Regions from separate parts of the Methylobacterium nodulans ORS 2060 genome, predicted to be linked through region 3. Evidence: riboswitches for the same ligand, from Rfam matches in the RefSeq annotation. Region 3 holds a riboswitch; each other region holds the start of a gene.
What was found. A riboswitch is a leader RNA that binds a small molecule or an ion and turns the genes downstream of it on or off. The one in region 3 is predicted to bind cobalamin.
Positions count from the first base shown of each region.

Region 1: another riboswitch for cobalamin. It lies ahead of MNOD_RS14855 (TonB-dependent siderophore receptor); the one in region 3 lies ahead of MNOD_RS10350 (CbtB domain-containing protein).
Region 2: another riboswitch for cobalamin. It lies ahead of MNOD_RS06790 (TonB-dependent receptor); the one in region 3 lies ahead of MNOD_RS10350 (CbtB domain-containing protein).
Region 4: another riboswitch for cobalamin. It lies ahead of MNOD_RS06375 (class I SAM-dependent methyltransferase); the one in region 3 lies ahead of MNOD_RS10350 (CbtB domain-containing protein).

Region 1 is NC_011894.1:3,236,897-3,242,262, reverse strand. It holds gene MNOD_RS14855 (TonB-dependent siderophore receptor) at 1-1,948, opposite strand, end outside; cobalamin riboswitch at 2,077-2,284, opposite strand; gene MNOD_RS41510 (FkbM family methyltransferase) at 3,029-4,174, opposite strand; gene MNOD_RS14845 (hypothetical protein) at 4,102-5,112, opposite strand.
Region 2 is NC_011894.1:1,487,450-1,492,815, reverse strand. It holds gene MNOD_RS06795 (iron-containing alcohol dehydrogenase) at 1-425, shown strand, start outside; gene MNOD_RS46200 (hypothetical protein) at 394-558, opposite strand; cobalamin riboswitch at 790-982, shown strand; gene MNOD_RS06790 (TonB-dependent receptor) at 1,242-3,359, shown strand; gene MNOD_RS06785 (PepSY domain-containing protein) at 3,381-4,778, shown strand; gene MNOD_RS06780 (SDR family NAD(P)-dependent oxidoreductase) at 4,798-5,366, opposite strand, start outside.
Region 3 is NC_011894.1:2,252,714-2,258,079, reverse strand. It holds gene cobN (cobaltochelatase subunit CobN) at 1-1,237, opposite strand, end outside; gene cobW (cobalamin biosynthesis protein CobW) at 1,319-2,353, opposite strand; gene MNOD_RS10360 (DUF1636 family protein) at 2,350-2,706, opposite strand; gene MNOD_RS10355 (CbtA family protein) at 2,718-3,449, opposite strand; gene MNOD_RS10350 (CbtB domain-containing protein) at 3,532-3,708, opposite strand; cobalamin riboswitch at 3,740-3,938, opposite strand; gene cobU (bifunctional adenosylcobinamide kinase/adenosylcobinamide-phosphate guanylyltransferase) at 4,018-4,551, shown strand; gene cobO (cob(I)yrinic acid a,c-diamide adenosyltransferase) at 4,554-5,162, shown strand; gene MNOD_RS10335 (outer membrane protein) at 5,323-5,366, opposite strand, start outside.
Region 4 is NC_011894.1:1,394,800-1,400,165, forward strand. It holds partial or broken gene MNOD_RS06365 (GTP-binding protein) at 191-418, shown strand; gene MNOD_RS06370 (DUF1826 domain-containing protein) at 705-1,346, shown strand; cobalamin riboswitch at 1,491-1,703, shown strand; gene MNOD_RS06375 (class I SAM-dependent methyltransferase) at 1,809-2,600, shown strand; gene MNOD_RS06380 (TonB-dependent receptor) at 2,600-4,774, shown strand; gene MNOD_RS06385 (ABC transporter substrate-binding protein) at 4,776-5,366, shown strand, end outside.

The DNA.
Region 1 (5,366 bases), 980 kb from region 3:
GCCCCTCCTGCACCTCGTAGACCGCGAGCAGGCTGCCGCTGTGCCGCGGCACGTTGATGAGGGCTGCGCCCACCGGCAGCACGTTGTCCTTCGTCACCACCGCGTCGGCGTAGACGTAGCCCGCCAGGATCTTCAGCTCCGGCGAGAGCTGGCCGGCCGCGGTCAGCTCGAAGCCCTGACTGCGCACCGCACCCGCCGCGAGCGAGAAGCCGCTGTTGGCGGGATCGGGGGTGAGCACGTTCTCGCGCTCGACCCGGAACGCCGCGCTTGTGAGGTTCAGGGCTCCGCCGAAGAGGTCGAGCTTCGCGCCCACCTCGTAGCCGAGGCCGGTCTCGGGCTCGAACGGGCCGGAGCGCGCGGCCGCCGCCGCATCGACCCCGATATTCGGCCGGAAGCTCGTGCCGACATTGGCGTAGAGGGCGAGGTCCGGCAGCGGCTGGTAGACGAGGCCCGCCCGCGGCGTCGCGGCGACCCGCGACTGCTCGGTCAGGCCGCGCGGGACGCGCTCCAGGAAGGACTGTTCGAAGAAGTCGAACCTCACGCCGAGGAGCGCCTTCCACTCAGGGCTCAGCACGATCTGGTCCTGCGCGTAGAGTGCGGTGTTGGTCACCCGCTCCAGGGTGTTGCGCGGGATCGTCAGCGGCGGCCGCGCCTGGCCGTAGACGGGCGCATAGATGTCGAGGGCGTAGGGGCTCTGGCGGAAGTTCGAGCGGGGAGACACGGTGCGGCTGTCGGTGCTCTCGCGCTCGAAGCCGAGGAGCAGGGTGTGGCCGATCCCGCCGGTGTCGAAGCGCCCGACGAGTTCGGCCTGGCCGATCGCCACGTCCCAGCGGTAGTCGCGGAAGTTGCGGTCGCGGGAGACCGTGCGGTTATCGGCCGCGATGGCGCGGACCTCGGCGGCCTCGCCCACCAGCGAGCCGGTGTTGAGGTAGGTGGCGAGCCGCATCTGCCAGTCGGCGTCGAAGCGGTGGTCGACGCGCACCTGCATCGCGTCGGAGGACTGGTTCACGCTCTGGCCCGGCTCGCCGAGGAAGCGGGAGATCGGCAGGAAGCCGAGCTGCCGGTTGATCGCGATCACGCCGCGGTCGAAGACGACGCGGTTGCGCAGGAACTCGGTCTCGACCGTGATCCTGGTATCGGGCGTGACCTGCCAGCTCAGCACCGGGGCGACGAGGAGCCGGTCGCCGTCGACGAAATCACGAAAGCTGTTCTGGCGCCCGGCCGCGAGGTTGAGGCGATAGAGGAGCGTCCCCTCCTCGTTGAGCGCGCCGCCCGCATCGAGGGTGCCGCGGACCTGCTCGAAGGAGCCCCACAGGCCGCCCATCTCGACGAAGCGCTCGGCCGTCGGCTGCTTGGTGATGATGTTGACGAGCCCGCCCGGGTCGCTGCGGCCGAACAGGCCGCCGCCCGGCCCCTTGAGCACCTCGATCCGCTCGACGTTCTGGGTGTCGGGCGGGGGCGGATAGCCGCGGTTGAGCGGGAAGCCGTTCTTGTAGATCTCCGAGGTGGCCACCCCGCGCACCGCGTAGCTGAACAGGGTCAGGCCGCCGAAATTGTTCTGCTGCGCCACGCCCGGCGTGTAGTTGAAGACGCGGTCGACGCGGGTGGCGGCGAGATCCGTGATGACCTCGCGCGGGGCGACGGTGACGACCTGCGGCACGTCGCGCTGCGACGTGTCGGTCTTGGTGCTGCTCACCGCCCGATCGGCGCGGAAACCGGGTGTCGGGCCGATCAGGCTGATCGCGCCCGAGGCCGCTGTCGGGGCGCCGGGCCCGCGCCCCTCCACCACCACCTCCTCCAGGGCGATGGTCGATTCCTCCGCGAACGCATCCGACCCGGGCGCGCCGACGGCCACGGCCGCCGCGAGCACCCAGTGCGGCCTGCGCCGGAGGCGCACCGACGATCGTCTCGTGCGCTCCCCGAAGCAGGGAGAGGGCTGTTGGATCATGGCCGGGCTCAGACGAAAACTCACTGGTGCGCTCAAGGTTGTCGAGCGTTCGCCCAGGGATTGCCTGCGCGGATGGGCCTTGGGAGTGCCGCACCGCTCATGCGCTCCACCGGGACACCCCGCCCGAGAGTCGTGACCATGCCAAGGCAGGTCTCCTGGCTCGCGGGTCGCCGCTTCTGCCTGGCCTTCCCAGTGCTACGCACCAGTGACCGTGTTCGGCAGAGCTCGCCGCTTACAGTTGCGGGGGCAGCTTCGGCTTCGCTCCTTGAGAGCCCACCGAATTCCCTCTTATCCCGCAGGCACGAACCCACGGGAACCTTGGCAACGAGACCTTTGCCGCGACGAGGCGGCGGGTCAACACGCTGCGGCATGTAATGTAATATTGTTACGACTTATGTGACCCGGAGAGCACAGCCTTCCCGGCAGGGATGCCGCGAGCGGGGGCCGCAGGACCGGGCGCCCGCTCCGCGGCAGCCGCAAAGGCGCTTACGCAGATGTGTCTGTGCCGATACAGTCCGCCGCCGGCGCCCAAGGTTTCTGTGGGGAAGGCGTGAGGATTGTCCGATCGGCCCGGCTCTGGCTCAAGGACGGAACCTCGGACAAGCTCTACGAGGTCGATCTGGTCGAGAACGACGCGCTTGCGATCGCACGCTCGTCTATGGCACGGCCGGCCTTGCGACGATGGAACTTGGTGCAAGGGGACCCATTGGCACGGCCGCCGGCAATAAGTGGAAGACCGGCTACCTGGTCAGTGCCGGCATCGAGCATGCCCTCACCGACAATCTGTCGCTCAAAGGTGAATACAATTATGTGTGACTTACTCAGGACTTCAAGATCGGCAATGACAAGATAGAACTGACCGACCACATCGTGAAGGCCGGCATCAACTATCACTTCTGAGATCAGATCGGCGGGCCATGGCAGGAATCCAGCGGGATCTACTGAGGATCAATGCCGCCAATCCTGTCATGGCTGATCTCTACCTCGGCAATGGTCCACCCTGAAGCAGGTCTTGATCCAACGGAGGACGGATCCGATGGGAGTGAACCGCGCCGGGTTTCTCGCGGCTCGCCTGTCGCCTCAGGCGAACTGGTCCGGTCCGAACACCCGCCGGTGCGGGGGAAGTTCCCAGACGGTCTCGATGAAGGCGAGTTTCGCGGCCCTCTCCGGGTCGAGCGCCGCGGTCCGCGCGGCGTCGCAGGTGAACCAGGCGTCCACCTCGACGACGTCGCCGTCGAAATGGTCGACCGGGGTGATCCTGCGCAGGGCCAGCCCGAAGGGCTGCAGCAGCCGCACGAGGTCGTGCAGGAGCTTCTGGCCCTCGTAGATTGGGTAGAGGTGCGCCTTAAGCTTCACGCCCAGGCAGTGGGACAGCGTGTCGCCGAAGCCCTCCAGCACCTCGTACTCGAAGCCCTGCACGCCGATCTTGATCACCTCCGGCAGGGGCGCCTCGCCGCAGCGCACGAGGGTGTCGTAGCGCACGCAGTCGACATCGACCGTGTGGGTGACCCGGAAAGCGGGCTCGATCGAGTACCGCCGCAGCAATTCGCTGTTCGGGGCGAGCAGCGAGGTGCAGTCGAGGCTCTTGGCGACGTTAAGGGTGCGCCGCTCGGCCCGGTTGCTCAGCGCCCGCTCGAGAACGATCCCGCCCGGGCGCTGCGCGATGCGCTCGCGGATGGCGGCCGCCTCTGGGGGGTTGGGCTCGAACACCACCGGCCGGACGCTCTCGAGGTAGGGCTGCCACTCTGGCCCGATGCCGCCGAGCCCGCCGATGTCGACGAAGACGACGGGCGGGAATCTCGGCTTGAGCGCAACCTCCGGCGGGAGGCTGGGGAACGACCGGGTGATCTTCCCCATCCAGAGGTCGGCGACGGCGCCGATGTCGATGACGACGGCACCGCTCTTCTTCAGCTTGTGGGCGTAGATCTTGCCGAGCATCCCGGCCGCGACCAGGAACAGCTGCCCGCGGCGATCGGCCGGGCGGTCGAGTTCCTCGCACAGCTCACGGAAGCGGTGCGGCCAGTGCGCGCCCTCGACCGCCTTGGCGCCGAGCGTCTCCTGGTGGATCTGCTCGCCGGGTACCTTGTGGTGCTCGACCTCGCCGATCCCGTAGGTGCGCCGGAGCGCCTCAGGCAGGTCGTCATGACAGCTGATCAAGCCGACCCGCTTGCGGCCGCGCAGCAGCCGCGCCAGGGTGCCGCTGAGCAGCAGGTCGTAGTGCAGCACAGCGCTGTGTGCATCGAGGTTCTGGCGGCCCAGGCCGGGTCGCGGTCGGCGAGCATCAGGACCTTGCGCATCGTGTTGACCACCCAGGCGATGCCGCGCCGGGATCCGAGCCCGTACTCGTGGTCGACCAACTCCGCCCAGATGCCGCCCAGGGAGTCCGCCGCCGGGATCGCCTCGTTGAAGGCCTCGATCGCCCGGGTGAACTCCGGATCGTCGAGGACCGACTCGTCCTTGAACCAGATGTCGACGAACTCGCGGCGGTTGGCGCGGTAGTAGTCGCAGTGCGCGGCCTCGTCATCGGCGTCGATGATCGTGCAGGATCCCTCACCGTCGCCGAGGCGCAGGAACAGGTACGGCGACCCGATGTCGAGGGCTCTGACGATCTCCCTCTCGAGGTCGGCGAGGCTGGCGCGGGCGAACCGCTCCTTGACCTCATCGAGCATCCGCCTGGCCTGGTTGTAGTCGAAGCGTGAGAAGAGATCGACGAACTGACGATGGATCGCCGCCTCCCGGGCGAGTTCCGGGAACCGGGACTCGACCTCCGCGATCAGGCTCAGCGCCCGCTCTGCATTGCCGATCCGGACGTGCTGGGCGGCCGTGAACAGCACCATCTCGCCGGGGAGAGCCCCGTCGCGGTGGGCCGCGTCGAGGTAGGGGACGGCGCTGCGGGGGTCGCCGCAGTGGATGCAGACGTTGTTGGCGAGATGCCTCAGGCACGGGCCCCAGAACTCCGGGAACGACATGAACCGCGTCGACACCCGCAAAAGCGCCTGCAAGTCGTTGCCGCGGTGGATGAAGTAAGTGATGCGCAGGGGCACGATCCGGAAGTCTTCCTCGGCAGCGCGAGACAAGATGTAGCTGTAGAGGTTCTCCTGATCCGCATGATTTCCCGACTGAAGAATGCGGGCCCATTCCACGATCGTTTCGTCAGAAATCATCGTCCTCTCTCTTTCGTTGCCCGGTAACGGCTGCTTGCGGGCAAAGACGATCCATAACCGCAGAAGGCGTGCTGCGATTTTCATTACATGAATTTCCTTGACTAGACTTAAATTCCTTGATTAGACTTCCGCCGAGGGCCGGGCGGGCGCTGTATCGTTGCCTACGCGGGTATTTTTCTCATGCGCTCTGCTCCCCCCAGCCGGCCGCCTGGGTCATTCAACCGGTGCTAGTACTCCAGTTTATTCGAGCAACG
Region 2 (5,366 bases), 770 kb from region 3:
CCTTCGCGAACGCGCCGGTCGCCGCGGTCCACGCGCTCGCCTACCCGATCGGCGCCCTCTTCCACGTGCCGCACGGGCTCTCGAACGCCCTCGTGCTGATGGGCGTGATGCGCTTCAACCTGCCCGCCGCGCAGGCACTCTATGCCGAGCTCGCTCCGATCCTCGACCCCGCGGCAGCCGGGCTTCCTCCGGCGGAGGCCGCCTCCCGCTTCGTCGAGAGCCTCGGGGCGATCTGCCGCGATTGCGGCGTGCCGGATTCGCTCGCCGCGATCGGCATCGGCGAGGCGGATCTGCCGCGGCTCGCCACCGACGCCATGAAGCAGACCCGCCTCCTCGTGAACAACCCGCGGGAGGTCACCTACGCGGATGCCATCGCGATCTATTCGGAGGCGCTCACAGGACGAGCCAGACCAGAACCTCGGTGACCAGCGTGGCGGCGATCGCGAGCCCGAGCGCGGTCAAGGTGGGAAGATCGCCCGCGGCAGTGCCAGTCGCCAAGCGGACCTGCGGGGCGGGCACGGTCTGGGCAGCAGTCGAAGTCAGAACCTGAGCGCTCATCGGGAGATCCTTGCACGGAGAGACGGCTGGAACGGCGTCGTCCGGATTCGTCTTGGCCGGGCGGGCCGCGCCCTGCCTTGATCCGGATCAAGCCCGCCGCCCGGGGGACCCGGTGAGCCGCGACGGTCGCCGCGGATGGCAGGCGAGGCTCGCGGGCTCCGGCGGAGCGCGGCCCGGCGTCAGCGCCCTTGGCCGCGGTCCGGCAGCGATTGACCGCGGGGCATCCGTACGGCTACGCATGCGGCGACGGTTCCCCTTGGGGATCAAAAGGGAACGCGGTGAGGGCTGGCGCCCGAGGCCGCGGCTGCCCCCGCAACTGTAAGCGGCGAGCCCTCCATCACCACGTCACTGGGGTCTGCCCTGGGAAGACGATGGGGGGCGGCGACCCGCGAGCCAGGAGACCTGCCGTCAGCCGTGGTCACACGCGAGCACGCCGGGCGGGGTGTCCTGGTGGAAGCCGGAGCGGGCGCGCGGCGGCCGTCGGCTTGAGCTCGCGGTGACGTGCCACATGCGTCGCCTGTCCCGCCTTGCCTGCCGCTGCCCGCCGACATGCGCCCCGCTCCGCTGCCGCAAGGCACCGCAGAGACTGGGATCGTCGCCGCCGGACCATACGTAACGTTATAACGTTACATTCTGCGCCGCTTCGGCTAAGGACGGGTCCGACGCCCCGCTTCGGATCCCGCATGACCGCGCTCCGCTCCTCCCGCTTCTCCCTCTTCGCCCTCCTTCTCGCCGTGCCGGCCGGCGCCGAGGAGATCCCCCTCGACATGATCGAGGTGGCCGGCCGCCTGCGCGAGGGGCCGCCGCCCGGCCTCGCCCTCTCCGCGCCGGCCCGCTCCGGCAGCCGCCTCGGGCTGACCCCGCTGCAGACCCCGGCGAGCCTCGACGTGATCTCGGGCGAGACCATCCGCGCGCGCGGCCAGACCACCATCGCGGATGCGGTGACGCAGAACGCCACCGGCATCACCAGCATCGCGCATCCCGGCAACGGCAATCTCTCCTTCACCAGCCGGGGCTTCGCCGGGCCGGGCTCGGTGCAGCAGCTCTACGACGGCACGAGGCTCTATGTCGGGGCCGGCACCGTCACCTTCCCGTTCGACCCCTGGTCGGCGGAGCGGATCGAGGTGCTGCGCGGGCCCGCCTCCGTGCTCTACGGCGAGGGCGCCATCGGCGGCGTGATCAACGTGGTGCCGAAGAAGCCGGTCTTCACGCCCGTGAACGAGGCACAGGCCGCCCTCGGCTCGGACGGAACGGCGCGGCTCGCCCTCGATTCGGGCGGGCCCATCGGCGAGGCGATGGCCTATCGGCTGAACATCAGCGGCAACCGCGCCGACGGCTGGGTCCGGCCGGACGGCGACTTCCGCAACCTCGCGCTCTCCGGCGCGGTCACCTGGCGGGCCGCGCCCGATCTCAGCCTCACCCTGTCGCACGACCTCGGCTACAACGAGCCCACCCGCTACTGGGGCTCGCCGCTGATCGGCTCCCGCGTGCCGGAGCGCATCCGCTTCACCAACTACAACGTCGCCGATGCGCGCATGGCCTGGCTCGACAACTGGACGCAGCTGCGCACGGAGTGGAGCCCGAGCCCGGACGTCACCATCCGCAACACCGCCTACCGGCTCTCCGCCGAGCGGCACTGGCGCGACGTCGAGCAGTACACCTTCCAGCCGGCGACGGGGCTGATCCGCCGCAGCGACTACATCGAGATCCTCCACCATCAGGAGCAGATCGGGAACCGCTTCGACGCGACTGTCCGCGGGAGCCTGTTCGGCCTGCCCAACACCGTGGTGGCCGGCTTCGATGTGAACCGCATCGCCTTCGACCGCGACAGCAACGCGCCCTTCGAGGGCGTGAGCTTCGTCAACCCCTTTCTCCCCGTGCCGGGCTCCTTCCTCAACCTCGCCGGGACGCGCCGGGACATCATCTCGCGGGTGAACCAAGCCTCGGTCTTCGCCGAGGACCGGCTGGAGCTGACGCCGCAGCTCGCGCTGATCACGGGCGTGCGCTTCGACGCGCCCACCGTCTCCGTCGCCCGGCCGCTCGCCGGCACCGCCTTCACCAAGACCTTCGAGTCCCTGAGCTACCGGGTCGGCGCCGTCTACAACCCCGTTCCCGACCTCGCGCTCTATGCGCAATACGCGACCGCGGCCGATCCGCTCGGCAGCCTCATCACCACCACCGTCTCGCAGGCGCAGTTCGACCTCGCCACGGGCCGGCAGGTCGAGGTCGGCGCGAAGGGCATCTTCGCGGGAGGCCGAGGCGAGTGGACGCTGGCCGCCTACCACATCGCCAAGGACAACCTGCTGGTCCCCGATCCCGACCGGCCGGGTGAGTCGCGGCAGGTCGGCCGGCAATCCGCGCGGGGCGTCGAGGCGGCCCTGTCCTTCGCCCTCGACGATCACTGGCGCATCGAGGCCAACACCGCCCTGCTCCAGGCGCGCTACGACGCCTTCTCCGAGCGGGTGAAAGGGCAGGTGGTATCCTACGCCGGCAATGTTCCGAAGGACGTGCCCCAGCGCGTCACCAATGTCTGGATCGCCTACGCCTTCGCGCCGGGCTGGGTGGCGCGGCTCGGCCTCAACAATGTCGGCCCGGTCTTCAGCGACTTCGCCAACACCGCGCGCCGGCCCGGCTACACGCTCGTCAATGCCAGCCTCGACTGGCAGGTGACGCCGGATTCGCGCCTGTCGCTGCGCGGCTACAACCTCACCGACCGGATCTACGCGGTCTCGGGCAACACCAATTCCTGGCTGCTTGGGCCCCCGCGCTCGGTCGAGCTTGCCTATCAGGTGACGTTCTGACGGATGCGGTGGTCCAAGCCCATGAAACGGTGGCTGCATCTCGGCCATCGCTGGCTCGGCATCGCGGCCGGGCTGTTCTTCGCCGTCTGGTTCGTCTCCGGGCTGGTGATGCTGTTCGTCGGCTTCCCCGCCCTGACGGAGGCCGAGCGCCGGGCGGCGCTGCCGCCGCTTGCCCTCGATGCGGTGCGGCTCGGGCCGCAGGAGGCGCTGGCGGGGCTCCCCGGTTTTCCGGCCGCCTTCACCCTCTCCATGCGGGACGACGAGCCGGTCTACCGCCTCACGGGGCCGGATGGCCGCCGGCTTGTGCTCTCCGCGGTCACGGGCGCGCCGCTGCCGCCGCTGAGTGCGGAAGCGGCGCTCGCCCTCGCCCGCCGACACCCGGCGGCGCGGAACGTCGAGGATCGCGGCGTGGTGGAACGCGACCAGTGGACCGTCACGGCACGCTACGATGCCTCGCGCCCGTTCCGGGTCGTGGCGCTCGGCGACCCGGCCGGGACGGAACTTTATTTTTCGGAAGGCACGGGAGAACTCGCCCTCGACACGACCCGGGCCGAGCGGGTGTGGAACTGGCTCGGGGCCGTGCCGCACTGGATCTATCTCACGCCCCTGCGGGCCGAGGCCGCGCTCTGGCGGGAGGTGGTGCTGTGGCTCTCCGGCATGGCGCTCGCGGCGGCGGTGAGCGGCTTCGGCCTCGGCCTGCTGCGCCTGCGGCGAAAAAGGCTCACCCCCTATCGCGGCTGGCGCGCGTGGCACCACCTTGCGGGCGTGGCGGGAGGCCTTGCGGTTGTCACCTTCGTGTTCAGCGGCTGGCTGTCGATGAACCCGAACCACTGGTTCGGCCCGCGCATGCCCGATGCCGCGGCGCTCGCCCGCTATGCCGGGCAGGCTGCCCCGGCCTTCCCGCCGGGCCGCGAGACCCTCGCCCTTGCGCCGCCGGGCAGCGTCGAACTCCGCTTCGCCTGGATCGGCGGCCATCCGCTGGTGCTGGCCGCCGGGCCCGACGGCGTCCGGCCCTGCTGCGGCACGGAAGTGACGCAGGACCGCATCCTGGCGGCGGCGAGCGGCCTCCTGCCGGAGGCCCCGCTCGCGACGGCCCTGCGGCTCGACGCGCCCGATGCCTACTGGTCGGACCGGCACGGGGCGCCGCGCCTGCCGGTGCTGCGCCTCGTCTTCGCCGATCCCGCCGCCACATGGTTCCACGTCGATCCGGGCACCGGCGAGATCCTCGGGCGGATCGACCGCAGCAGGCGGGCGAACCGCTGGCTGTTCGACGCCCTGCACACCCTCGATGTCGGGCCGCTCCTGCGCCACCCGCCCGCCCGGCAGGCGGTGATCGGCCTGTTGAGCGCCCTCGGGCTGATCGTCTCGGTGAGCGGCGTCGTGCTCGGCTGGCGGCGGCTGCGCCGCCGTCTCGCCTGAGGCGCGCGCCAAGGCGCGCTCAGCCCCGCTTCACCGCGAAGGGCGAGAAGGCCTGCATCACCGGCATCATCTGCATGCGGTTGATGTTGAGGTGGCGCGGCAGGATGCAGGACCAGAAGATCGTCTCGGCAATGTCCTCGGCCGACATCGCGGTCAGGCCCTCGTAGGTCTTCGCGGCCTGGTCGGCATCGCCCTCGAAGCGCACCAGCGAGAACTCCGTCTCGGCCATGCCGGGCTCGATATTCGTCACGCGCACGTTCCGGCCGAGGAGATCGGCCCGGAGGTTGAGGGCGAACTGCTTCACGAAGGCCTTGGTCGCCCCGTAGACGTTGCCGCCCGGATAGGGGTAGTCGCCCGCCACCGAGCCGAGGAGCACGATATGCCCCTCGTCGCGCGCCACCATGCCCGGCAGGAGCGCCCGCACCGTGTAGGCGAGGCCGTTGACGTTGGTGGCGATCATCCGGTCCCAGTCGTCGATCTCGGCCTCGTGGGCGGGCGAGAGGCCGAGCGCCAGCCCCGCATTGGCGATGCAGACATTGGGGGCGTCGAAGCCGGCCGGCAGGGCCTGCACCGCGGCGAAGACCGCAT
Region 3 (5,366 bases):
CCAGGAGATCGAGGATCGCGACCGCGCTTGCGGGCGTGTCGAGCCCCACCGCGAAGCCCGCCCGCCCGCCGCGGGCCGGATAGTCGGACAGGACGAGCGCCAGGCGCCGCTCGGTGCGGGGCGTCCGGGCGAGCCGGACCCAGGCGGCGGCGCGGGCGGCGAGCGCGGCGCATCCGGCGACATCCGGCACGGCCCGGCGCTCCGCGTAACCCTCGATTGCGGCGACCTCCTCCTTGAACGAGATCGGGAAGCCCGAGAGCCGCCCGTCGAATTCCGGCAGCGCCACCTGCATGGCGAGATCGGCGGCGCCGAGGCCCCGCCCGGACGCCGCCCAGGCCGCCTGCGGCGCCCCAACCGTGAAGGCCTGGATCACCGGGCAGCCCGCCGCATCGAGCACGAAGCCGGCATCCTCCCGCGCCGAGAAGGCCGTCGCCGCCACGATCACGTCCGGCGGATGCGCCGCGATCGCCGCGCGCACGGCCGCGACGGCCTCCGGCTCCTTGAGGCTCGACACCGCGACGATCACCGGAGCGAGGCCCCGCTCGGTCAGCGCCGCCGCGAGCATGGCCGCGGGGGCGGTGTCCCCGCCGAGGATCGCCGACCGGTAGACGAGGATCAGGGCCCTGCCGCCGAGGCTATGCTTCGGAAGCGGCGCCGGCACCCGTGAGAGATCCGCCACGCCGCAGCCCGGGCACCACACGAATCCGCGCGGCAGGGGAAGCGGCGGCTCGGCCTCGACCCGGTGGCCGAGTTCGCCCGCGATCCGCACGAGCAGCCAGCGCAGGTTGTCGACGCCGCCCGCTTGAAAATAGCCGTCGAGGCGCTCGCGTAAGTTCGCCGACACCGTCCCGAAGGCGTCGAGCCGCGGGTCCGGCCGGTCGTCCCCGGGCAGGATGGCGAGCGGGATCGCCTGCCTTCGGCAGGTCTCCGCCAGCCGCTCGATGCCGTAGCGCCAGTAATCGAGCCCGCCGAGGCAGCGCACCAGCACGAACCGCGCCCGCGCGATCACTTGGCTTACATAGAGATCCACCGACAGCGGATGGCGCAGGCGCGCGAGCTTGGCGAGGCGCAGGCTCGGCATCGGCATCAGCCGGCTCGCCTCCGCCTGGGCCGCGGCGAGGCCCACCAGATCCGAATCGGTGAAGGACAGGGCCACGACATCGCCGGGCGCCTGGCCCAGATCCACCGCCGCCTCGCCCTCGTCGAGGGACACCGTATCGACGCGCAGGAGATGCATCAGGCGCCACCCTGTCCCAAGGCCCGGGGCGCCGCCCCGGGACCCCGCCAGAGGGCTCCCGCCCTCCGGACACCCGTGATCCTAGCCCTGCAGGGCTGCCGTGACCGCATCCCGGTCGAAGCCCGACAGGCCGATCACCATCAGCCGCCCGTCGCGCGGCTCGCCCGCATGCCAGGGCCGGTCGTAGTGATGCGCGATGCGCCGGCCAACCCCCTGCATCACCAGCCGCATCGGTTTCCCGGCCACGGCGCAGAAGCCCTTGATGCGCAGCACGCCCGGCACCTCCGCGGCCCGGGCCACCCGGGCCGCGAGGTCGTCCGGCGAGCCCGCCGCCCCGACCGGGATCGCCACGCTCTCGAAATCGTCATGGTCGTGGTCCTCCTCGGTCTCGTGATGCGAGGGCCGGGAGGCGAGATCGCTCTCCGCTTCGGCCTCGAGGCCGAGCAGCACCCGCGGGTCGATCGCGCCATGCGCCGTCTCGACGAGCTTCACCGCCCGCGGCAACTGCGCCTCGATCTCCGCCCGCACCCGCGCCCGGCTCTCCGGGTCGAGAAGGTCGCCCTTGTTCACCACGACGAGGTCGGCGCAGAGGAGCTGGTCCTCGAACACCTCCTCCAGCGGGTTGTCGTGATCGACGGATCGGTCGGCGGCGCGCTGCGCGGCCAGCGCCTCCGGATCCTCCGCGAAGGCGCCTGACGCCACCGCCGGCCCGTCCACCACCGCGACCACGCCGTCCACCGTCACCCGCGAGCGGATCGCCGGCCAGTTGAAGGCCTGGACCAGGGGCTTCGGCAGGGCGAGGCCCGAGGTCTCGATCAGGATGTGCTCCGGGGGTTCCGGCCGGTCGAGGAGCCGGTTCAGGGCCGGCACGAAGTCGTCCGCCACCGTGCAGCAGATGCAGCCGTTCGGCAGTTCCACCACCGCATCCTCGTCGCAGCCCGGCACGCCGCAGGAGGCGAGCAGGGAGCCGTCGAAGCCGACATCCCCGAACTCGTTGACGATGATCGCGAGGCGCCGCCCGTCATTGTGCTCCACCACGTGGCGCACCAGCGTGGTCTTGCCCGCCCCGAGGAAGCCGGTGACGATCGTACAGGGAATCTTCTGAAGCAGATTCATGCGGAAAACGGGGGGATGCGGGCGATGACGCCCTTGCGAAAGGCTTCCGGCCGCTCGCGCCAGGGCACGAGACCATCCGGCGCGGCAGTGTAGCGCGACAGCCCGTCGCGCAGGATGGCGGGGGCGCTCGCCGGGTCGAGGTCGCCATAGACGTAGGTCCAGCGGCCAGGCGAGGAGACCGCCACCGTGCAGGGCCGCTTGCAGACCGACAGGCACTCCACCGGCTCGACCCGCACGCCCTCCCCGGCCAGGGTTTCGGCAAGCGTAGCGTGCAGGCGGGCGCCGGCCCGTGGCCCGTCGGGCGGATCGGATTCCGCCCGACAGGTGGTGCAGACATAGAGGGTGACGGCCATGCGCCCGGTCCTCACGCCGCAGGCTTGCGGGCGACCGCATCCCAGGCCCAGCCGAAGGCGAGGCCCAGCACCGCCCAGAAGGCGAAGGCGACAGCGATCGAGCGGGCCGCGAACTGCGCCGCGACTGCGGCCGGCAGCGCGCTGCTCTCGGCCACGTGCGGCGCCCCCCAGACATGCGGGGCCACGATCAGCGCGAGCCCGGTCGCCACCGCCAGTGCGCCGCCCCGGATCGCGACGAGATAGAGGCCCGCCGCCGTGGCCAGCGCGGTGGCGATCCACCAGGTCTGCCGGAGCGCCAGCGCCTCCCCGCCCATCCCGGGCAGTTCCGGCGGCAGGCCGATTGCCGGCGCGAGGCTCGCGGCGAGGAAGCCGCCGATGGCGAAGCGCAGGGCCTCCCCGCGCGTCACCGGGCGGCCCGTCGCCAGCAGCACCGCCCCGAGGAGCAGCGCATAGCCGACCCCGCTCACCAGCGTGGCGAGCGCCGTGAAGGCGAGCCGCGGCAGACCGGGCGCCGGCTGCCACTCCTCGGTCTCCGCGCCGGCCCCGTGGCCGGCCCCGTGCTCCGACCCCGCATGGGCGAGCACGATCAGCGACGAGGCCTGCACGGGCTCCAGGCTCGCATGGGTCTCGTACTTCTCCGCTTCCAGGATCAGCGGCGAGGTCAGGGCGAATTGCAGCCCGGACGCCACGCAGGCGGCCAGGAATCCCGCGACGAGGGCCGCGGAGAGCAGTCGGATCGTCATGGCGGCAAATCCCGCATGGGCGAACGCCCGCGCGGCGCCGAAGCACCGGGCGGGGCGAGCACCGATGTGAGCGAGCGGTCGCTCAGTGGCAGGGGAAGTTATGCGCGTGGCGCCAGTCGTGCGCGGCATTGTGCAGCGCGGCCGCCGGCGAGAAGCCCGACATGAAGAGCAGGCCGAGCCCGAGGATGGCGGCGACGAGCACCGCATTCAGCCGTTCGCCGGCGAGCACGGGAGAAAGGGTACGAGTGACAGCGACCATGACGAACTCCTGCCGCCCCGCCGGCGGCGTCGAGAGGAAGCGGGTGACGGCAGGTCTCCTGGCTCGCGGCATTGCGAGAGGTGCCCGCCGCCTTCCCGGATCGCTCCAGTGGCCGATGGCGGGCCCGCGCCGCTCACAGTTGCGGGGGCAGCCGCGGCTTTCGGGGATCAGCCCCGTCCCGCGTTCCCTTTTCACCTCGTTGCCGAGGCACCGTCGCGGGAGACCGTAGCGGGTCGGGCCCGGGCTTGCAATCCGCGCGAGGGCGGCCGAAGGGGAGCACGGCTTGGATTTATGGAGGAGGGGCTTTTTGTGGCGGGTGAGGCGACGAGGGGGCCGCGGCTGACCCTGGTTCTCGGTGGCGCCCGCTCGGGCAAGAGCGCCTATGCGGAAAGCCTTGTCCAGGCGGAGCCGGCGCCCTGGATCTACGTCGCGACCGCGCAAGGCTACGACGATGAGATGCGGGCCCGCATCGCCGATCACCGGGCCCGCCGGCCCGCCGGCTGGGAGACGCGCGACGCCCCGCGCGACCTCGTCGGGGTGCTCGGTGCGACACCGCCCGGACGGCCTGTCCTCGTCGACTGCCTGACCCTGTGGCTCAGCAACGCCCTGCTGGACGAGGCCGATCTCGCCGCCAAGACCGGGGCTCTCGTCGCGGCCTGCACGCGCCATCCCGGGCCTCTGGTCCTGGTCTCGAACGAGGTCGGCTTCGGCATCGTGCCAGACAACGCGCTCGCCCGGCGCTTCCGCGACGAGGCCGGGCGCCTGCATCAACGGCTCGCCGCCATCGCCGACCGGGTCGTCCTGGTGGTGGCGGGCCTGCCGCTCGTGGTTAAGGGAGAATGAGGATGGACAGCGACGACGAGGCCGCCCGACACCGCGCCAAGATGATCAAGCGCAAGGCGGTTCAGGACGCGGAGGTGGCGGGCAAGACCATCGAGAAGGGCCTGCTCATCGTCCATACCGGGCCGGGCAAGGGGAAGTCCACGGCGGCCTTCGGGCTGATGCTGCGGGCGCTCGGCCGCGGCTGGCGCGTCGGCGTGGTGCAGTTCATCAAGGGCGCCTGGGAGACCGGCGAGCGCCTCGCCCTCGACCGGTTCGGCGATCAGGTGGCGTGGCACACGATGGGCGAGGGCTTCACCTGGGAGACCCAGGACCGGGCGCGGGACGTGGCGGCCGCCGAGGCCGCCTGGGCCCAGGCCCAGCGACTGATGCAGGACGGCAGCATCCGCCTGCTCATCCTCGACGAGCTCAACATCGCGCTTCGCTACGAGTACCTGCCCCTCGACGAGGTGGTGGCGGTGCTGCGCGAGCGGCGGCCCGACCTCCACGTGGTCGTCACGGGCCGCAATGCCAAGCCCGATCTCGTCGCGGCCGCCGATCTCGTAACCGAGATGGGCCAGGTCAAGCACCACTTCGCCGCGGGGGTGAAGGCGCAGGAGGGGATCGAGTTCTGATCCCCTCCCGGTGACGGCTCATACCACCGGTCATTTTCTTGTGACCGGTGGTTCCGTTCTCGAATTTTCGCCAAGCCGCAGGCTTGGTGTCGACAATTCGAGATGGCTCAACGGCCCGCTGCGTCAGCATCTGCTGCGTCAGCAGCCCGGGCCGTTGGTATCAAAGTCCGCTGAACTTGTAGTTGAACCCGGCCCGCACCAGGT
Region 4 (5,366 bases), 860 kb from region 3:
GTGGCTGCCGGAGCGCGTCTCGGCTGGATCGCGACGGCCCGCCGGCGACGAGCGTCTGTCGGCGGCGCGGGCCGGAGGAGTCCACCATCCCCACCCCGAATGCCCCCGGGTCTCCTGCGCACCATTGACAGGCCAGCGTGGCTACGGCTTTATGCCTCGCTCATGTAATACTATAACGTTTCATATATCGATGCCGCCCACCTCACCTCTCCTCCCCGTCAGCCTCCTGTCCGGCGTCCTCGGCGCGGGCAAGACGACGCTCCTCAACCAGGTGCTGAACGACCGTGAAGGCCGGCGCGGCGCGGTCATCGCCAACGACATGAACGAGGTGAACATCGACGCCGATCTCGTGCGCGATGGCGGCGCGAACCTCTCGCGCACCGATGAAATGCTCATCGAGATGACCAACGGCTGCATCCCCTGGAGCCGGCGCTGGGGCGACCGGCGGCAGGAACTCGTGTTCATCGGCGGCCCCGATAGGGGCGAGGCCGCGATCCGGGTGGGGTTGGACGCCAGTCTCGCCGACAGTGTCACGACTGGGCCGACGAAGGCGCAGAAGCGGCTCGACGACCTGTTCCCGGTCTGGGGGGTGTAATCCGGTGGCCTTCCAGACCTCCCTTGCCGCTCAGAGGTCCGATCACGGAGCGCGCCCGCAACGGGCGGCCGGATGCGACGGCGACACAGGCGACAGGCAGGTCGGGGACGTGGAACGGCAGGCGGCTGTGGCCGGGCTGCCAGGCCATGTCCGCGCAAGTGACGGCCCGAAGGTCCTGCGGACCATCCGAAGGCCGGGCATCAACCTCGTGCTGTGGCAGCGCCGGCTCCCCGAAGCCGTCGAGAGACGCCTCGTCACGCACCCGACGGATGCGCTGCCGCAGCTGCGGCTCGTGACGCGTCCCAGCCGCGTTGCCGCCGATCTCGCTGGCTGCATGGATCGGCTCGCCGTGGTCGATGCGGACACCGCGAAGTGGCTCGTCGCCGACATCACCGGCCTCGCCGCGACCTTGGCCAATCTCTGTGGCGCTGCCCGCGTCGCGATTCGTCTGGAGGTCGTCGAGGGAGACGCCTGCCGGTTCTTCCACACCGACACCATCGCTCTGCGCCTCGCGACCACCTATCGGGGCCGCGGCACGCAATGGCTCTCCCAGGATGATGCCGCCTGCTTCGGGAGAAGCGCATCGGTTCCGGACGCCGCCATTCGCGAGGTGGACACCGGCGTGGTCGCGGTCTTCAAGGGGGCACGGACGGTCGCATCGTCCGCCGGCCCTCTGGTGCACAGGTCGCCGCCTCGCCGCATCGGCGATGACGTCAGGCTGTTCCTCGCGATCGATCCGGCTCCATCCTGAACGGGCTGCAACCAGCCCCTGCGGGCTGTGAGATCAAGGCGGCGGCCGTTCCACGTGACGAGGCCGAAGCCGGCGCGATCGCTTCGAAGCGTTAAGTCAGCGTGGGGCGTGTTTCCGGCAGTTGACAACCCTTGTGCCGATCGGTTCTTGAGCCATGGTCAAGGTTCTCTCCGTCCCATGACGGAGAGCGAAGAGGGAATCCGGTGCGGCGCCCCTGCGTCAAGGCCGGAGCTGTCCCCGCAACTGTAAGCGACGAGTCATCCCTCGCTCCGCGTCACTGGTGAGGTGTCACCGGGAAGACCAGAGGGATGGCAGCGACCCGCGAGCCAGGAGACCTGCCTTGACCGTGACATGTCTCGTGGGCGGGGAGTCCTGACGGGTCGCATGCGCGCGAGCAGCCTGAGCGCTGCGGCAGCTGCCTGCGTCCGCGATCGGTCTCCCCTGAGGTTCGGGGAAGGACCGATGGAACAGTCTCGATCGTCAACGGCACCCAACGAGGTCGCCGACATCCCGCAACGCACGGATCCGCCCGGGATCGATCCGCTCGAACTCTACGCGGGCGGGATCGACAGCTCGGATTATGTCGCGCGGATCATTCCGCTTCTGCGGGCAGCGGTGCCGCAGGTTGGCGATCTCCTCGATGTCGGCGCTGGCGGCGGCCAGCTCGGACACGCCCTCCGCGACCGGGCGGCAGCCTGGACGGTGATCGAGCCGGCGCCTGCCATGCAGCGCCGGTTGCGGGCGCTGGCTCCGCCGCCACAGCTCCATCCGCTCGGCTGGCGGGAGGCCGACCTGCCGGATGGCTGTGCCGACACGGTGCTGGCCGCCAACATGCCCGCGCCCCTGACCGATGCGGCGGCATTCCTCATCCGGTGCCGGCGATGGGCCCGGCGCACCATCGTCTGGCTGGTTCCCGCCCAGCAGGGTCCCCGCGGCCTCTGCCTTGCCGGCTGCCTGCCGCGCGAATGGCACGGCGAGGACGAAACGCCGGGCGTCGACATCGTGCTCCGACGCCTGCCGCCCGGCGAGCGGCCTGCCATCGCAACGCGCGTCGACTGGACCTTCAGCGCGATCGTTCCCGACTTTGCGCCGATGGCAGCCTACCTCGCCGAACGTCTCGGCTGGGCCCCTGGCGATCCCCGGCGCCCTGCGCTCCGCCGGCACCTCAAGGCCCAGGCCATCGCTGTCCCCGGCGGCCATCGCCTCTCCGTTCCCCGTACCTCGGCCATCCTCGTCTGGAGAAAAGACTCGTGATGCCCCGTCGCCTGCGGCCCCTCGCGCTCGCGCTCCTTGGCGGGAGTGCTCTGTCGACCGTTGCGGCGGGCCAGGAGCGCGCTGAGATCGCCCTCGACCAGATCGTCGTGACCGCCACCGGCCGTCCGGAACCGCGTTCTGAGATCGCCGGAACGGTCCAGGTCATCGACCGGACGATGATCGAGACCTCGACCGCGAAGTCGGTCACCGACCTCCTGGCCGAGAACGCGGTCGGCTTCTTCTCGGAATGGACTCCGGGCCAGACCTCGATCAACATCCGCGGCGGCGCCACCGATGGACAGGGCAAGGACTTCAAGAGCCAGGTCCTCGTCCTGATGAACGGGCGGCGCGCCGGCACCGCCAATCTCTCCAAGCTGTCGATCGCCGACATCGAGCGGATCGAGATCGTGCGCGGGCCGTCGTCGGTTATCTACGGCAGCCAGAACATCGGCGGCGTCATCAACATCATCCTGAAGACCGGGCGCACCGCACCCGGCACCCTGGTCGAGGGCATCGGCGGCGTCTGGGGGCTCGCCCAGGGGCGTGCGCAGACCGGCGGCGTGGTGGGCCCGTTCGACTACTACCTCGGTCTCTCGGGGGCGAAGCGTGACGACTACTTCGCCGGAACGGGCGGAGGCCGCATGGCCAACACCCAGTGGAACCGCATGGGCATCACGGGCGGCCTCGGTCTGCAGATCGATCCGAACAACCGGCTTGACTTCACCCTGCGCACCGATGGCATCTACGGCGTCGGCTTCCGTGGCTCGGGCGGCAACATCTACAGCAAGGACGACCGCATCAACGGCTCGTTCGACGCAAGCTACACCGGCCGCAGCGACGACGGACGGATGAGCCTGTTCGCTCAGCTCTACAGCGTGAATGACGAAGACCGTTTCAAGTGGGCCTCGCCCATTCAGCGCGGCGGTACCGGGCTGCCGGTGCCGGGCACGAGTGCGGACTTCAACACGCGTTATCTCGATATCCTCGGCACGCGCTTCCAGCCGCGATTCAACCTGTTCACGGGCAACGACCTGCTGCTGGGCTGGGACTGGGAAACGAGCCGGCTGCGCTCCGACCGCTTCCGCGCCGGCGTGCCTGGCAACCCGCTCGCGCAGGTCTCGCCGCAGGACAACAACCAGACCGATCAGTTCCATGCCCTCTACATCGAGGACACCCAGCGCCTGTTCGACGACCGCGTGACCCTGAGGGCGGGCGTGCGCCGGACCTACGGCACGACGAGCTTCGACCCGACGCCCTACCTCACGGCGCAGGTGAACGGCACCCGCCCCTATGAGGCGACGACCTATTCCGTCGGCGCGGCCTTCAAGGCGACCGATTGGGCGGCCTTCCGGATCGGTGCATCCTCCGGTTTCCGGGCCCCCACGGCCTCGGAGCTCGCGGCGGATTTCAACACCCTCGGCGGCGGGCGCATCTTTGGCAATCCGAACATCCGCCCCGAGACGAGCGAGCAGGTCGAGATCGGCACGACGCTGACGAGCGGCGTCTCGCGCCTCGACGTGGCGCTCTTCCAGAACGTCATCTCCGACCGCATCATCACGCGCGCCCGTGGCCGCAATTCCAACACCTCGGACTACGTCAACAATCCCGGTGACGTCGTGATCCGCGGAATGGAGGTCCAGTACGAGACCGACATGGTGCGGACATTCGGCTGGGAGCCGGGCGTCTGGCGCTGGCGGGCCTATGTCAACGGCAACTACAACTTCGACATGAAGGACAAGGGCGCAGTGACGGTGGCCACCGCCAACACGCACCGGGTCGAGCGCGTCTACCTGTACCAGCTCGCGCTCGGCACGCGGTTCGGTCAGGGGGATGTGGCCTATCCGTGGACGCTCCAGATCCAGGGCGAGCTCAACGGCCCGGTCTGGTACAACACGGAGGAGAACCTGCGCGTACCGGCCGCGGAGCCCTACCGGGAGTACATCTGGCGCAAGGATCCCTTCTTCCTCGTCCACCTGCGCGGCGAGGTCGACCTGATGCCCGGCGTGAAGCTGTTCGCGCAGGTGCGCAACCTGTTCGACGTGAACTACCACCCGCTCTTCATCGCCATCGCCGGCCAGCAACCCACGCTCGCCGACCTGCGCTTCTACAACGGCAGCGGGGGCACCTCCGCGCCGGGCCGGGACGTCCAGATCGGCCTGCAGGCGCGGTTCTGAGATGCGCGCCGCTGCGATCGGAGGGCTCGCCATCCTGGCGGTCGCGGCGAGCCCCGCCCATGCCGAACCGATCAGCCTGAAGGACGCTCTCGGACGTGACGTGGTGCTGCCTGCGCCGCCCCGGCGCATCGTGACGATCTTCTCCTCGAACACCGAGCTGGTCGCGGCGCTCGGCCTGGCCGACCGGATCGTCGGCATCGACGCCTTCACGCGCTACCCGCCGGAGGCGGCCGCCAAGCCCGTCGTGGGCGGCCGCCTGGGTGTCTCAGTGGATGCGGTGGTGGCCAAGGCGCCCGACCTCGTGCTGGTGACGCCCGCGCGCCAGGCGGCCCACCAGTTGCTCGCGCCGATGGAGCGGCTCGGCGTGCCGACGCTCGTGCTGATGAGCCGCAGCATCGGCGAGGTCCTCGACAACCTCCGGCTCGTCGGCCGGGCGACGGGCGAGCCGCAGCGCGGCCGCGCTGTCGCGGAGGCCCTCGCCGCCCGGCTCGCTGCCGTCGCCGGACGCATCGCGGGCAGGCCCTGCCGGCGGCTCGTGCTCATCACGGGGCAGCTCGGCAACGGCCTCCTGCTCGCGGCCCGCGAAGGCACC